4 regions of the Bacillus methanolicus genome follow, and region 3 is predicted to be linked to each of the others. Evidence: riboswitches for the same ligand, from Rfam matches in the RefSeq annotation. Region 3 holds a riboswitch; each other region holds the start of a gene.
The links. Region 3 has a riboswitch for thiamine pyrophosphate ahead of C0966_RS07225 (IS110 family transposase). Riboswitches for the same ligand answer to the same signal wherever they lie in the genome.
Positions count from the first base shown of each region.

Region 1 (4,216 bases), on a different contig from region 3:
GCTCTTTTGGCGTAACATAACAAAGCATCGCTGTGCCGAACCAGCCGATCATCGCCGCACCAATCGCTGATGTAATATGATCATATCCCGGTGCTATATCTGTTGTTAAAGGTCCCAATGTGTAGAATGGAGCTTCTTTGCAAATTTCCATTTGCTTATCCACATTCTCTTTTATAAGATGCATCGGTACATGTCCCGGGCCTTCAATCATTACTTGGACATCATGCTTCCACGCTATTTCAGTAAGCTCGCCTAACGTTTGAAGTTCTGCAAATTGCGCTTCATCATTTGCATCGGCAATTGAACCCGGTCTTAGACCATCTCCTAATGAGACGGAAATGTCGTACGCTTTTAAAATCTCACAAATCTCCTCAAAGTGAGTATACAAGAAATTTTCCTCGTGATGTGCCAAGCACCATTGAGCCATAATCGATCCTCCGCGGGAAACAATCCCGGTTGTCCGTTTTGCAGTCAGAGGAATATAGCGAAGTAAAACTCCGGCATGTATCGTAAAGTAGTCAACACCTTGCTCCGCCTGCTCAATTAATGTGTCCCGGTAAACTTCCCATGTCAGATCTTCGGCCACGCCTTTCACTTTTTCAAGTGCTTGATAAATTGGCACTGTTCCGACTGGAACCGGAGAGTTTCGAATAATCCATTCCCTTGTTGTATGTATGTTTTTTCCTGTCGATAAATCCATGATCGTATCGGCACCCCAGCGGACGGCCCAAGTCATTTTTTCAACTTCTTCTGAAATTGACGAGGATACAGCCGAATTCCCAATATTCGCATTAATTTTCACATGAAAATTGCGCCCAATAATCATTGGCTCGGCCTCAGGATGATTAATATTTGCCGGAATGATTGCTCTTCCCCTAGCTACCTCACTGCGGACAAATTCAGGATCGAGCTGTTCTCTGATCGCAATGAACTCCATCTCAGGGGTAATGATTCCCTTTTTTGCATAATGCATTTGCGTGACATTGCGCCCTTTTTTCGCTCTCAGCGGACGGTTGTTCGTATTTGGAAAAACCTCGATCTTCCGGTTTGCTTCTTCTTCGCTGCGGTAGCCATTGTCCTCAGGCTTAACAGATCTGCCTTGATATTCCTCAACATCTCCTCTTTCCAAAATCCACTTTCTGCGAAGCTTTGGAAGCCCTTTTTTCAAATCAACCTCATAATTCGGATCAGTGTATGGACCACTTGTATCATACACACGCACAGGCTTATTTTCCTCTTTTCCAAACATGGATTCTGTCGGGCTGAGCGAGATTTCCCGCATCGGGACCTGAATATCAGGTCTTGATCCTTCCACATACACTTTTTTGCTTCCCGGAAAAGTATACATCATTTGAGTAAAATCGTTTGTCATATAATAGTTCCTCCTCAAAATTGAATATTTATTTGATACATGCGGCTTTAAAGAGCTGATATGGTGCAAATTTGTCTAAATATTCAAATCCTGTTATGAAAAGATGTCTTTTCAAGTAACTTCTCTTTTGCCGCAGTATTTCTCAAAAAAACAGTCAGAATGACATAACCGATAAAAGCACCTGATAAGGAGCTGACCATAAACGAAGGAATGAATCCAAATATTGTTGCTTCTTTTCCCAGTAAAAGGACTGCAATCGGATATGAAGCAAGAGCACCCAACAAACCTGTTCCGGTGACTTCACCAACAAAAGCCATAGATGTCTTTTTCGTCTTTGAAAATAAATATGCTGCCAAAAAGGCCCCGATCATACTCCCCGGAAACGCAAAAACGGAGCCGGTTCCCATTAGATTTCTTAAAATGGATACGCAAAGCGCCTGAGCCACTGCGTAATACGGACCTAATAAAACTGCTGACAAAACATTAATAAAATGCTGCATTGGAAAAACTTTGGCAAATCCTATCGGGATAAAAAACATGTGGCTTGTCAGTGTACCAATCGTAATCATCATGGCAGTTAACGTAAGCTTCTGTGTTTTTTTCACAAAAAAATCCCTCCAATGTTCAGGCACTGGGGGATAGGGAATACCATGCAAATATTCATTATCGCCGGAGTCAAAAAAAGCAGACTCCAACGGAAGGAATCTGCTTTTGTATGACTAAGTCAATACACTTCCCTACGCTGGTACTAACCAGATCAGGTAAAAGGGTCAAAGATTCGGATCTTTATCTCAGCCGGCCATTCTCCGGCACCCCTAGTGCCAATTATATTATTGTCATAGTTTAATATATCACAGTCATTGATGATTGCAAGGACTTTTTTGATTTTTTTCTCCCTTTCGAAAATTCTATTTAATTAAGAGAAGACAAAAAAGAGGCTGACCCTTTATGGGTCTGGCCCCTCCGACAATGACAATATGTAGAATGTTTTTTAGTGAGGGGGCTGATCCTTTGCTTCTGAATCAGCCCCCCCTTTGATAATAACTCTTGAATATTAAAAATCGGGATAACAGGATTCGAACCTGCGACCCCTAGCACCCCATGCTAGTGCTCTACCAAGCTGAGCTATATCCCGACGGCACATATATTTTACTATATTCACTCGGTATGTGCCAATATCCTTTTTCTACACCATTCTTCAAAAAACGATGAACAAATTATTAATCAAACGTTTGATTAATTTTCGAAAGAGTGCATGAATATCATACATTTTTCCCGGGAAATAGATGCGGAAATTGTCAAATGCTGCTAAGCTCATTTCGACAAAAACAGTGCCGACCAGAAGACCGATCTTAATCTGCTAAAAATTAAAAAGAGGCTATCTCAAAAGCCTAGGGTCAGACCCTATACCACAATATATAGGACATAATGTTGGATAAATGTGCTATATATCGATAAATGCACATGAGGTCTGACCCTTATAAGACAGCCTCTACAGAATTATAGCTTTTGCAATTCTTGATTTAATAATTTATTGACCAACGGCGGATTGGCTTGTCCTTTTGTCGCTTTCATTACCTGGCCGACAAGGAAGCCGATCGCTTTACCCTTCCCATTTTTAAAGTCTTGTACTGATTGTGGGTTCGCCTCAATGACTTCTGCAATAATTTTTAGAAGCGCTCCTTCGTCGGAAATCTGAACAAGTCCTTTTTCTTTGACAATTTGCTCTGCATCTCCGCCATTTTCAATTAACTCTTTAAATACTGTTTTGGCGATTTTCGAAGAAATTGTGCCATTTTCGATCAGCTTAATCATGCCCGCGAGGCTTTCAGGCGTTAAAGACACTTCGTGAAGCTCTTTTTGTTCCGCATTTAAGTAAGCAGACACCTCTCCCATCATCCAGTTGGATGCTTGTTTTGGATCTGCACCGGCTTTGACAGTCGCCTCAAAGAAGTCAGCCATTTCTTTTGTTACTGTTAAAACAGCAGCATCATAAGCAGGCAGTCCAAGTTCTTCGATGTAGCGTTTTTTCCGCTGATCAGGCAGCTCAGGAATTTCTGCTCTTACGCGTTCTTTCCACTCTTCATCAATATACAATTCCACAAGATCAGGCTCCGGGAAGTAGCGATAGTCATCCGAACCTTCTTTCACACGCATTAAAATCGTCGTATTTGTCGCTTCATCATACCGGCGCGTTTCCTGCTGAATCGTTCCGCCTGCAAGCACCACTTCCCGCTGGCGTTTTTCTTCATACTCCAAACCCTTTCGGACGAAATTAAAAGAGTTTAAGTTTTTCAACTCGGTTTTTGTTCCGAATTCTTTTTGGCCAACCGGGCGGATTGATATATTTGCATCACAGCGTAGGGAACCCTCTTCCATTTTACAATCAGACACACCCGTATATTGGATGATTGATTTTAATTTTTCAAGATAGGCATACGCTTCGTCAGGAGTACGGATATCCGGCTCCGAAACAATTTCAATTAACGGCGTGCCCTGGCGATTTAAATCTACAAGGGAATAGCCGTTTTCGTGGTTTAATTTCCCTGCATCTTCCTCTAAATGTAGGCGGGTAATTCCAATTTTTTTCTTTTTCCCGTCCACTTCGATTTCAATCCAGCCGTTTTTGCCGATCGGCTTATCGAATTGGGAAATCTGATATGCCTTCGGATTATCCGGATAAAAATAGTTTTTGCGGTCAAACTTCGTTTCTGTTGCCACTTCACAGTTTAGTGCCATGGCCGCTTTCATCGCATACTCGACAGCCTTTTTATTCAAAACAGGCAGTACGCCCGGATATCCGAGTTCAATAACAGAAGTATTTGTGTTAGGTTCAGCGCCAAA
Region 1 is NZ_PNFF01000002.1:913,651-917,866, reverse strand. It holds gene thiC (phosphomethylpyrimidine synthase ThiC) at 1-1,372, opposite strand, end outside; gene thiW (energy coupling factor transporter S component ThiW) at 1,456-1,977, opposite strand; TPP riboswitch at 2,090-2,199, opposite strand; tRNA gene C0966_RS16260 (tRNA-Pro) at 2,434-2,507, opposite strand; gene gatB (Asp-tRNA(Asn)/Glu-tRNA(Gln) amidotransferase subunit GatB) at 2,873-4,216, opposite strand, start outside.
Region 1: it holds a riboswitch for thiamine pyrophosphate, as region 3 does, so the genes downstream of both, thiW (energy coupling factor transporter S component ThiW) here and C0966_RS07225 (IS110 family transposase) in region 3, are expected to answer to the same signal.

Region 2 (4,216 bases), 1.4 Mb from region 3:
AACGATATCTGAAGGTGCTGACGAAGGGCCTGCTTTTGCAGAACATTCCTATACGTCGAAAGCAAAGGGTGAAATTGGAACGGTCATCCGTGCATTTACACCTGTGATGAACAAGGATCATGAACAAATAGGCGTGGTTATTGCAGGGTATAAGATCCCGAGCTTTTTTGAGACATTGTTATCACTCAAAAAACAAATAGTCTGGACGGGTGTGCTTGCATTATTTTTCGGTGGATGGGGTGCATGGCTTCTGGCGCGGCATATTAAAAAGCAAATGTTTCAGCTTGAACCGCATGAAATTGCCAGGCTGCTTGTGGAACGGACCGAAACATTTAATGCCATGCATGAAGGAATCATAGCGATTGATATGGAAGAAACGATTACGATTTTTAATAAAAAGGCTAAAGAGATGCTGGGAATTGATGGGGATGTTGTCGGGAAAAAGATACGGGATGTCCTCCCTGATACACGTCTTCCTGAAATCATAGAATTAGAAAAGCCAATTTATAATAAAGATTTGCAGATCCGGAATTTGGCAATTGTCAGCAACAGGATTCCAATTAAGGTGAATAATAAAACAGTTGGGGCGATTGCTATCTTCCAGGACCGTACTCAAGTAAAAAAACTGGCGGAAGAATTAACGGGGGTTAAAGCTTTTGTAAACGCATTGCGTGTCCAAAACCACGAGCATATGAATAAGCTTCATACGATAGCGGGATTAATTCAACTGGGAAATAAGGAAAAAGCGCTCGAATATGTTTTTGAAATAACGGAGGAGCAAGAAGAGCTGACTCGTTTTTTAAGCAAAAACATTCATGATGACAGCCTTACCGGTTTGTTGCTTAGTAAAGTCAGCCGCGGTAAAGAACTTGGCATTCAAGTTACAATTGACCGCCATAGTTCTTTGAAACAGTTTCCGCCATTTATGGACCATCATGATTTTGTGTTAATTTTGGGGAATTTAATTGAGAATGCATTTGATTCTTTTAAAAATGTGATGAATGATGATAAAGAAGTTTATGTAAGAATTCAGCAAAACGATCAGTTACTATGTATATTAGTAGAAGACAATGGAAGCGGCATACCTGAACATGTCCAGCCGTTTATTTTTGACCAGGGATATTCTACCAAGTCTGAGACCGGACGAGGAATCGGATTATATTTAGTAAAGCAGGTTGTTGAAAAAGGGAAAGGGGATATTCTTTTAGAGTCATCGGTAGGAAAGGGAACATCATTTTCGATAACATTTTCAATGTATACTGAACAAAAGGGGGCAGAAGGGTGATCAAAGTCGTGTTGATAGAAGATGATCCTATGGTACAGGAAGTAAATCGGCAATTTATTGAGAAAGTCGACAGCTTTAAAGTGGTCGGAGTGGCATCAAACGGCTTAGAGGGTATAAATTTGGTTCGATCGAAGAAACCGGAGCTTGTGATCATTGATGTGTATATGCCCCAGCAGGATGGGCTCCAGACTCTTCAGGTGATCAGGACGGAAAGGATAAATGTGGATATTATTCCGATTACAGCAGCCAGCGACATGGAAACAGTCCGCTCGTTTTTACAGCACGGAGCGTTTGATTATATTGTGAAGCCATTTAAATTTGAACGGATCAAAAAAGCACTGGAAAATTACCGGTCTTTTCGAATGAAGTTTGATGAAAAAGAGAGGATTTCCCAACAGGAACTAGATGAATTCTTTTTCCGCAAAGAACAGGGCAATACTTTTGATCTGCCAAAGGGGTTGAATGCCTTGACGCTTACAAAGATTTCGAAATTCCTGGCGGAAACAAAAGTGCCGATTTCAGCAGAGGAAGTCGCTGAAGGGGTGGGGATCGCCAGAGTAACGGCGAGACGCTATCTCGATTACCTTGAAAAATGCGGGCATGTCCAAATCGATTTCCAATACGGCGGCATTGGCCGGCCAATAAACCGATACAAACTAAACAAATAGTGGCCAGGCTCCCTCACTGCTTCACCGCATTAACGTGGTGCGGGCCAGACCCTCACCGCTTCACCGCATTAACGTGGTGCGGGCCAGACCCTCACCGCTTCACCGCGTTAACGTATCGAGGGCCAGACCCCTCATATCCTTTCCTCCCGCCTATTCCTTTACTTGCATTTTTGAGGGTGGAGGAGTAGACTTAGAATTAAATTGAATAGTTTACGGGAGCCCGCGGAAGCAGGCTGAGAGTGCGGCTATTCCGTCGCAGACCGTTTGAACCTGTTGGATAATGCCAGCGTAGGGAAAAGTGCTGAGGATATTTTCGGCTGTAAATTTTACATGATCCTATCAGTCTATTTAGAGACACTTTGCTTACGCAGAGTGTCTTTTTCGCTATTAGAGGCAATCTTCCATTTGCAAAACGTATAGGAAAAAAGCAAAATAAGAAATTCAAAAACTCAAAACGGATTGTTCATATTATTTGCTGGCGGCTCATCAGGTGATTTTCCTCTAACTTGCTAGAAAGGGTGCTTGATCAAGATGAATACTGAAACCATTGCTGCTTCACTTGAGAAAGTGAGAAAAGCGAATCCGCTCGTACATAACATAACGAATATTGTCGTCGCGAATTTTACTGCGAACGGCTTGTTGGCATTAGGAGCTTCCCCGTTCATGGCAGCCGCAAAAGAAGAAGTTTCGGATATTGCGAACATAGCAGGAGCACTTGTTTTAAATATCGGCACGCTGAATCCTAAGACCGTCGAGGCAATGATGTTCGCCGGAAAGGCGGCAAATGAAAAAGGCGTTCCAGTCATTTTAGATCCTGTCGGAGCGGGAGCTACCCCTTACAGGACAGCTGTAGCGAAGAAAATTGTCAATGATCTCAAAATTTCCGTCATCAGGGGCAACGCTGCAGAAGTTGCAAATGTGATCGGTGAAAACTGGTTTATTAAAGGCGTTGATGCAGGGGAAGGCAATGGAGATGTTATCGAACTGACCAAAAAAGCTGCCAGACAATTGGGAACAACCATTGCTGTTACAGGAAAGGAGGATGTAGCTTCCGACGGTGAAACGACATACCTCATCCGTAACGGACATCCAATTTTAACTAAGGTTACTGGTACAGGGTGTCTGCTGACTTCAATTATCGGCGCCTTTTCTGCCGTAGAAAAAAACCTATTAGAAGCTTCTGCCGCTGCATTAGCCTGCTATGGAGTGGCAGCTGAAATCGCGGCTGATAAAACATCTGACAAAGGACCATGCAGTTTTCAAATTGAATTTTTAAACCAGTTAGCCAAACTTTCATCTGATGATATAAGAAACTTAGCTTCGGTTGAACGAGTGTAAAGGAGGCCAGAATCTATGAAAAAAGTACACAAAGCTTTAACGATTGCCGGTTCGGACAGCGGAGGCGGAGCCGGGATCCAAGCCGATTTAAAAACTTTTCAGGAACTAGAAGTTTTTGGCATGTCTGCCATAACAGCTGTTACGGCCCAGAACACTTTAGGGGTTCAAGGTGTTTACCCGCTTTCCGTTCAGGCTGTTGAACAACAGATCGAATCGATAGGTACAGATCTTGGCGCCGATGCAGTGAAAACAGGCATGCTGTTCAACAGTGAAATCATTGAGGCTGTTGCCGGCAAAATCAAAAAATTCGGCTGGAAAAATGTTGTTGTCGATCCGGTTATGATAGCAAAAGGAGGAGCACCGTTATTGCAAAATGAAGCGATCAGCGCTTTGAAAAATCGCTTGCTCCCGCTTGCGGAAGTTGTTACCCCAAATATTCCGGAAGCAGAAGCAATAACAGGAATCAAAATTGAAACGATTGAAGACCGCTTTGAGGCAGCGAAGTATATTTTTGAACTGGGAGCCAGAAATGTTGTCATTAAAGGCGGACACGAAAACGCGAGTGAAGCGGTTGATGTGTTATATGACGGTCGGGAGTTTTACTATTTTAAAAGCAAAAAAATTGAAACTAAGAACACACATGGAACCGGCTGTACGTTTGCTGCAGCGATTGCTGCTGAACTGGCTAAGGGAAATACGGTACAAAATGCAGTCCAAACAGCAAAAGATTTTATCGCTGCCGCAATTGAAAATCAACTGGGAATCGGACTAGGACACGGGCCGACAAATCACTGGGCTTACCGGCAAAAACTAGTATCTGAAAAAAGGTGATATCATGGCTGGAATTTCAAAAGAGAATATGCGGGAGCTGTTAAAAGTTTATTTTATAATGGGGAGCAACAATTGTCTAAAAGATCCTCTTGAA
Region 2 is NZ_PNFF01000001.1:91,302-95,517, forward strand. It holds gene C0966_RS00360 (ATP-binding protein) at 1-1,285, shown strand, start outside; gene C0966_RS00365 (response regulator) at 1,282-1,953, shown strand; TPP riboswitch at 2,156-2,265, shown strand; gene thiM (hydroxyethylthiazole kinase) at 2,485-3,291, shown strand; gene thiD (bifunctional hydroxymethylpyrimidine kinase/phosphomethylpyrimidine kinase) at 3,307-4,122, shown strand; gene thiE (thiamine phosphate synthase) at 4,127-4,216, shown strand, end outside.
Region 2: it holds a riboswitch for thiamine pyrophosphate, as region 3 does, so the genes downstream of both, thiM (hydroxyethylthiazole kinase) here and C0966_RS07225 (IS110 family transposase) in region 3, are expected to answer to the same signal.

Region 3 (4,216 bases):
GAAAATTTAATGGAAAGACATAGGAATGTTATCTTGACCCAACAGCCTTCCAAGAGTGAGTACAGGATAATTACCCGCTCCGGCCATATTAAATATTTTGAGTGTCGGACGATGCCTGTAGAAAGTCAAGATAATCTTACAGTCGTTACGGTCCGGGATATTACCGAAAGAAAAAATATGGAGATAGAGCTTCAAAATAGAAAGGATCGATATAAATTATTGCAAAACAGTTTGAAAAATTTTTCCCAAGACTTGTCTTCGGTAATGAAAGTATCAGATCTCAAAGAAAGATTAATCCATGAAATAAATACAGTTTTGCCAGATTCCCAGCCGGCGATCTTACAATTTAATAAAGAAAATCAGATAATCGAAGAAGCTCATTTTCTTGAATTTCAACCCGATTTGCAAAATTTTCCGGTTGGCAAGATCGTAAACGTTAACGATAAGGTTCTAATAAAAGTAGGAGAGCGGACCAGCCATGCCTACATCCTCATTCTCAATGCACAATCTATAGAAGAGGAAATGGATTCCATTTGGCTGGAAACAATCGTTTACTACGCCAATATGGTATTTGAGAGCTTGGATGTAATCGAGAATCTAATGAATCAATTGGAAGCTGCCATGCAAAGCAGCCAAACACCGCTTTGGATCTTGCGGCTCTTGTTCAATCTTTCCGAAAAAGAACGGCTCCATTTATCAAGTGATTTGCATGATACAGTCCTGCAGGATCAAATTGATTTGTACAGAAGAATGGAATCATTGCTTCATCGCCATGAATTTGACAACGAAATAAAAGCACTGCTTAAAGGAATTGAACAAGGACTGCTGGACACCATTCACCAAATCCGGATGACATGTAATGAACTTCGGCCACCGTTGCTAAGGGAATTGGGTTTAGAGCGGGCATTGGAAAATTTATTTGAATATACCCAAGTTTCTTCAACTTTTAAAATTTATTTTTCAACAGACAATACTTCCAGTCTTCAATTAAATGAGGAACAAACGATCGGAATTTATCGAATCGTACAGGAATTGATCAACAATGCGACAAAACATTCCAAGGCTTCAAAAATTCACCTTCATATTAGTGCCCGGGAAGACAAAATGATGTTTGAATATTCTGATGACGGTGTGGGCTTTGAACTGGATAAGTTAAAACCGTCCTTTAACAACATGGGATTAACAAGCATTAAGCAACGCGTTCAGAGCCTTTCAGGCAATGTAGAGTTTTATTCAAAACCGAATTGCGGATTAAAAGTTACTATGCAAATTCCATGTACCGGCATTGGAGATAAAAAAATTTGAGAGGTTTTTACGATGATAAATATTTTGATAGTCGATGACCATTTATCTATATTGGAAGGTACAAAAATGCTATTGGAGCAGGAACCCGATTTTAACATTTCAATAGAAAACAGTTCTTTGAACGCATTAAATAAAATTAAGCTGCAACATTATGATATATTGCTGTTTGATTTGTATATGCCGCACTTGAACGGGCTTGAACTAACAAAAAAAGCTTTAGCGTATAATCAAGATTTAATTGTATTAATTTACACCGGTTTTGATATTAAACCACATTTTAATTTATTGGTTGAAGCCGGAGTTTCCGGTTTTTTATCCAAAACTTCTTCAAGAGAAGAACTTGTGATAGGAATAAGATGCGCCCTGCGTCAACAGGTTATCTTGCCGCTTTCGCTTGTAAGAGAACTAAGAAGGCCGGGCTTCGTTTCCGGCGGCACCAATTCTCAAGATACAGTAATCCTGACGAAAACAGAAGAAGACATATTGGCGGAACTGGCAAAGGGTAAAAGTACAAGAGAAATGGCTAATTCTTTATCGATGAGCCAACGATCACTGGAATATAATTTAACGTTGCTCTACCAAAAGTTTGGGGTTAGGACGCGGTAGACACAAAAAATTTATCAATTTTCAGCAGCTGCCATTAGGTGTTAACTCTAAAAGAGGGATTTGAACTCTGTCCGGCCGATGCCTGCCAGATTCGAGATATCTTAATACGGGCCAGACCCCGATCAAATTTATTAGAAAATTATTATATTAATTATCTAATCTGCTATAATAGATGAGGAATTGATAATTTCATAGCAAGAATGTAGGGGAACCGGTGTTGCCGGTTGAGATTTCATCCGAAAGATGATGACCCTTAGAACCTGAACTGGTTCAGACCAGCGGAGGGAACATTGTTCGTCTAGGCGCTCAGGTTCTGACCTGGGCGCATTTCATTTGTTCCCGGGCTTGCGAATTCTAAATTACATAAGGAGCATTCCTGTAATGAAGAAATTTGAGGTTTGAAACAAAAAGAGCCCTCTTGGTATAGTACAGGGTGTCAATGCATTGACCCCGAATTAATAAGTTACCAAGGAGGACTCAATAATGAATTATACTCAAAATCGAAAAATCTCGCAAATCACACCATCAACATTAATAATCGGCATTGATATTGCCAAAGACAAACACGTGGCACGGGCACAAGACGATCGAGGAATTGAATTTGGAAAACGCTTGATCTTTGAAAATCGCATACATGGTTTCCAAATGCTTTTAGATTGGGTGAATCGACACCAAAAAGAAAATGATAAGAACCATGTGATTTTTGGGGTTGAACCAACCGGGCCCTACTGGTTAAATCTCGCTTATTTCCTTACCGCAAAGGGCTATGACTTTGTGCTAGTCAATCCGATGCATGTAAAGAAAAGCAAAGAGCTTGATGACAACTCTCCAACAAAAAACGATACAAAAGACGCCAGAGTGATTGCACAGCTGATTAAAGACGGCCGATACTCCGTACCAAATCTCTTAGACGGCATTTACGCGGAACTAAGAGAAGGCGTCAAAATAAGAGATCAGCTCACTCAACAGCTTGCCATCACAGAAGGACGTATTCAAAATTTGATTCAACGTTATTTTCCGGAGTTTTTCGATGTTTTCGGGGATTGGGAAGGAAAAGCAGCTCTTTGCACGCTAAAACTGTTTCCATTTCCTTCTCAAATTAAAGAAATGACACCTGAAGAGATTCTCTCAAAGTGGAAGCCATTTGTACAACGAGGAGTTGGAATGAAGCGAGCAACGAAACTAGTGGAAACGGCCAAAAAGAGCATTGGAATTCAAATCGGGATTCAGTTTGCCAAACGTGAAATGGAATATCTGATTGACCAATATGAGCTTTATCAAACGCAGTTGGAAGAGTTGGATCAGGAGCTAGAAGCTCTTGTAGAAACGATCCCAGGTGCTAAGCAAATGATGAATATTTCTGGGTTAGGTGTTACAACAGTCGCTCTATTCTTCGCTGAAGTGGGTGATCTCACAAAGTACAGTCACCCTCAGCAATTAGTTAATCTGGCAGGCCTTTCATTACGTGAGCATAGTTCTGGAAAATTTAAAGGACAAACCAGAATAACGAAACGGGGACGAAGCAGGCTGCGTAAAGCTCTGTACCTAGCGATTCGGCCACTCGTTGCCCATAATCCAACTTTTAAAGCTTTACATCAATACTATACAAAACGATCTGAAAGGCCTTTAAAAAAGCAACAGTCTCTCATCGCTTTGTGTTGTAAGCTATTACGTGTCTTATTTGTCATTGGTCAAAAACAGTGTGAATTTGATGGTTCAAAATTATTGCAAGGCTTGCCTCAAATTACATTACAAGTTGCTTAAACCGATTTATTAACCAATTTGTTAATCAAATTACTATCGAATACTTCAAGTATTTCTAAAGACAAACACCAATAGTGCCGAGTCGGAGTTTATTTTTACCATACGGGCTTATGACCCAGCTGAGGAGCTTATCCGACCTCCACCTCATGGATACGCAGGACGAAGGAATGTATGGATCCCAATCCGGTGATACATGGGAGGGTTAGCGACCGTGAGATGAGTGGAGATTTTGCGCACGGTCATAACTGTTATTACCAAACAATACCAGTTTGGTTGGTAGGATGGCCCCCCATCTGTAAGAAATTTAAATAAATTCAATTTATAACCATGATTTTCGGTGGATCAACTATTAGGTGTTAATGAAATTTAGAGAAAACGTGAGTATTCGGGAGAATTTTAAAGTATATAGAGGGAGGAAACAGTAATGAAAAAATGGCTCGCATTGCTTTTTTCAGCCATGCTCTTAACGGGCTGCGGTACTGACAAGAATGATTCATCATCAGACAAGAACACTGCAACAACAGACAAAAAAGAAAAATCA
Region 3 is NZ_PNFF01000001.1:1,455,186-1,459,401, reverse strand. It holds gene C0966_RS07235 (PAS domain-containing sensor histidine kinase) at 1-1,305, shown strand, start outside; gene C0966_RS07230 (response regulator transcription factor) at 1,318-1,911, shown strand; TPP riboswitch at 2,106-2,215, shown strand; gene C0966_RS07225 (IS110 family transposase) at 2,395-3,675, shown strand; gene C0966_RS07220 (ABC transporter substrate-binding protein) at 4,100-4,216, shown strand, end outside.

Region 4 (4,216 bases), on a different contig from region 3:
CAAACTGATAAGGACCAATTTTTAACATGTTAACCGCCTCCCACAAAATGAACAATTTCTATTTTATCGCCATCTGACAAATATGCTTCTGCATGTGCACTTTTCTCAAGAATTTCCCGATTCAGTTCAACAATGGCTCCTTTGTCTTGCAAGTTGAAGTGAGCCAACAAATCCTGAATCGTACGTACTTCATTAGACAGTTCGACTACATCTCCGTTTATAATGAGCTTCATTTTGTCACCTCGCTATCAGCGTTTTTGAAAACCGGTCTACCCGAAACGGCTGCAACGTCTCTTCCTGCCGATCGCCTTCGATCAGCTCTGTCATCCACTGTCCTGTGATCGGGCTAAGCAATATTCCGTTGCGAAAATGGCCCGCAGCAATAAATAGCCCTTCAATTTCAGGATGCTTGCCCATATAAGGCAATCCATCAGGAGTTTGGGGACGAAGGCCTGTCCAAGCTTTTTCCCATTCGCCCTCTACAATGTTCGGTAATATCGTTTCTGCCTTTGTTAAAAGGTCTCGAATTCCTTTTAGAGTCACCTTTTTATCGTATTGTCCTTCTGCCATAGTAGCGCCAACGATAAGACGGCCCCGTTGTTTTGGCACAATGTAGCATCCTTCCGAAATAACGGTAGCAGTAATCGGTGCTGCCGGATACAGTAAAGAAAAACATTCCCCTTTCACAGGATATAACGGAAGATGAAGACCGGTTTGCTGCAGCAAGGTTCCTGACCAGACACCTGATGCCACTACTACCGTATCACTGTAAAAATTACCGCCATTCGTTTCAACGCCAATAATCCGGTCTTTTTGAATAATGATTCCTGTTGTTGTTGTGTACTCTCGTAAACTCACACCTAAAATGGAGGCTGCCCTCGCAAAAGCAGAAGTTAATTCCGGAGCAAGCACATGTCCATCATCCGGCAGATACATAGCGCCTATAAGATCACGGGAAAGGTTCGGTTCTCTTTCAAGCAGCTCTGCATCAGACAACCATTCGGCTCTTTGTCCTTGCTTCTGGTAGAATGATTTGAGTCTCTTTAACTCGTTTCCTTCGTCTTCTGATCTAGCTACCTTTAATAACCCTTTATTTACTAGATGAACATCAATACCGGAACATTCTTTTAATTCCTCTGCTATGGCAGGAAACAGACTTCTGCTCTTTTGCGCCATGTCATAAAAAGGACCGGCTTCTGTTATTTCCGCCTGTGCACCAAGCATTCCCGCTGCCGCGCTTGATGCCTCGCATCCAATCCGGTCTTTTTCGACTAACAGGACCTTTCGTTTCTTTTTTGCCAAATGAAAGGCTATTGAACTGCCAATCACTCCGCCTCCGACAATAATAACGTCATAACTGGTTGTCATTTGAAACCCTCTTTCCATTTACAAACGTATATAATTCTTTTATTGCTTCTAACGGTGAATGAGCTTCCCATATTAATGACATGACGGCAATGCCGGCCGCACCTGTCGACAAAACTTCTTTCGCATTATTAGGTACTATACCTCCTATCGCGATTACCGGAATTGCCACCTCCTTTACTATTTGCCGCAATGAACCTAGACCTCTTGGGGCCAATCCAGGCTTTGAAGAAGTGGAGAAAATATGTCCGTACAAAAGGTAATCTGCTCCCTGCTCTTCAGCTTCAACAGCTTCTTGTATCGAGTGAACCGATTTCCCGATGCGCAATTCCGGAAAACTCGTTTTAACAAGTTGTACATCAAGGCTTTGGTATGTTAGTTGAACACCCTGTGCATGAACTGCTCTTGCAACGTCTGCACGGTCATTTACAACTACTTTTCCGGACGGGATTCCTTGATCGATCATTGCCTTAATGATGGTATAGACCTCTTTGGCTGTTGCAGTTTTTTCGCGAATGTGAATGGCGGTAACATACGGATGAATCTCAGAAGCTATCTTCACAAACTGATCGGTTTTCTGTATACCGTTCGAAATGACATGAATTTCTTTTTCCATCGTCCACACCTGCCCTTGGACGTAAACTTGGCAAAACAAAAACCACTCTCCAGCATAAAGAGTGGTTAAAGTACATAAAAATACCCTAGTCTAAAAAATAGTCTCCACTTCCCTACGCTGGTATAATCCAGATCAGGTTCAAAGGGTTTAGAACCGAAGTTCAATCTCAGCCTTTAAAAGGCTCCCCTAGTGTTGCGAATTATTTAATTTATTAAAATTTTAACACGAATCCGAAAAAGTGGAAACATTTTTTTAGGCTTGTTTGCGTTGGAATTGCCTTCCATCTTCAATGACGGTTAATTTTTTTTGAGGTTCATTTGATTTAAAGGATAAGATAATTACCATTGCCATCACGCACAGGGCGCCAAATGCTTGAAACACTCCAAAAGAAACATGAAGCCATATAATTGCTGAAATAACAGCGACGAGCGGTTCTGTGCAGCTTAGTAGACTTGTTTCTTTCGGGGTAATAAAACGAAGGCTTTCCAAATAAAGAAAAAATGCAATCAACGTTCCAAAAATAATGACAAAGCTAATGAGTGAAAGTGTATGTATAGACCAATCTTGAATTTCTATTTTCCAAGGGGGATGAATAAAACTCAATCCAATTCCTCCTATAATCATTCCCCATCCAACAACGACTATTGAACCCCATTTTTTTAGTAATCGAACGGGATATATTGTATAAAAAGCAAGGGCTATACCGGACAATATTCCCCATGCGACAGAGATATTGGAAACGGCGAAATTCTTAATTGAACCGTTCGTTAACAAAAGGAAAGTTCCTAAAAGTGCTAATAGAATTGCTGTTAGGTCAATACGACCAGGAAATACACGATGTCTCAAAATAAAATAGACAGTTATAAATATCGGAGCTAAGTATTGAAGTAATGTAGCAACCGCAGAGTTTCCTGTTTCGATCGAAGCGAAATATGTATACTGGACTCCTAACAATCCAAGAATTCCAAATAGTAATAACTGGAGTCGTGTCTTTCGATCTTTCCAAATCGCCCATACCTTTTCTTTATCTTTACTTAACAGACCTATTGCAATTAATGCTACACCCGAGAATAACAGCCGTATTGTCACTAGCCACCCAATCGGAACACCATAATTTTGAAAAAGCTGCTGGGCCGCGGTACCTGATAATCCCCATAATGTAGCTCCAAAAGTTACCATTAAAATACCTTTGTAACGATCTTGTCCTATGAAATTTCCCACATCTGTTCCCCCTCTTGGCTGATCCTATTTATATTGTACATTATATTGTGAGAATAATATAAACCTTTTATCGAATTCACAAAGAACACATCTTGTTTCTGCCGGGGGATTCGTTATATAGAAACCGGGACAAGTCTCGGATATTTTTTAGCGGAATGATGGTGATGGAAAGCTCATAAATGTGATCGACGGCTCATAAACGAAAATGAAGGCTCATTTTTTGGAATAAAAGCTCATATATTCGAATGAAGGCTCATATTTCAAAATAAAGACTCATTTATCTAAATAAAAGCTCATTTATCAAATTAAAGGCTGATATGAACGAAACTTTCAAGTCCCCCACAAAATTTCTTTAATCTTTATGTTTTTGGCCGACTTTAAGTAAAGAAGCGCTTTTTTGGCTTCTTTTAGGGAGTTAGCTTGGATAAGCTAGAGATGTTCCTTTTTCAGCTTGACTACCCTACCTCAATTCAAAGATTGACTGTCAAGTGCTTTCCTTGACGGTCGATCTTTGAATTGAGACGATATCAAAAGCTGAAAAGGGATGAATTTCCTCCTTTCTTTTTCATTCAGATTGGGCTAAGCGCACGGCACGAAGGCAAAAATCTCTCTACAACGGTAAGCATTCTGATATCCGTGGGTTCTCACATTTTATCTTTCCGTACTAAGGAGCTTCCACTAACTCATATCGTGCGTTAGTCTAATAGAGACATGGCACAAGCCTTTATCGTGGGTTCTCCTTACCGGATGTTTCCTTTGCCTCCGAGCCCTATTCTCAGTTTTTCTTTTATCCTTGATTCATAAAGCTAAATGTAGACCAGTTTTCAATAACCCTTCGATTAACTCGTTAATTTGGCTTGCAATCGATCGATTTCTTGAGTGATCGCCCAAATAAATCCTGCTAATTCTCGTGCAATGGCTGTCATCGCTTTTCCACTTGATTTTCCTCGTGCTAGTAGACGAAAATACTTTTTGTGAAGCCGATTTTGTGCCTTCCATGGCATGTCTAAAACA
Region 4 is NZ_PNFF01000002.1:738,640-742,855, reverse strand. It holds gene C0966_RS15370 (thiazole synthase) at 1-28, opposite strand, end outside; gene thiS (sulfur carrier protein ThiS) at 30-233, opposite strand; gene thiO (glycine oxidase ThiO) at 238-1,368, opposite strand; gene tenI (thiazole tautomerase TenI) at 1,352-1,981, opposite strand; TPP riboswitch at 2,074-2,179, opposite strand; gene C0966_RS15350 (DMT family transporter) at 2,234-3,190, opposite strand; gene C0966_RS15345 (IS110 family transposase) at 4,042-4,216, opposite strand, start outside.
Region 4: it holds a riboswitch for thiamine pyrophosphate, as region 3 does, so the genes downstream of both, tenI (thiazole tautomerase TenI) here and C0966_RS07225 (IS110 family transposase) in region 3, are expected to answer to the same signal.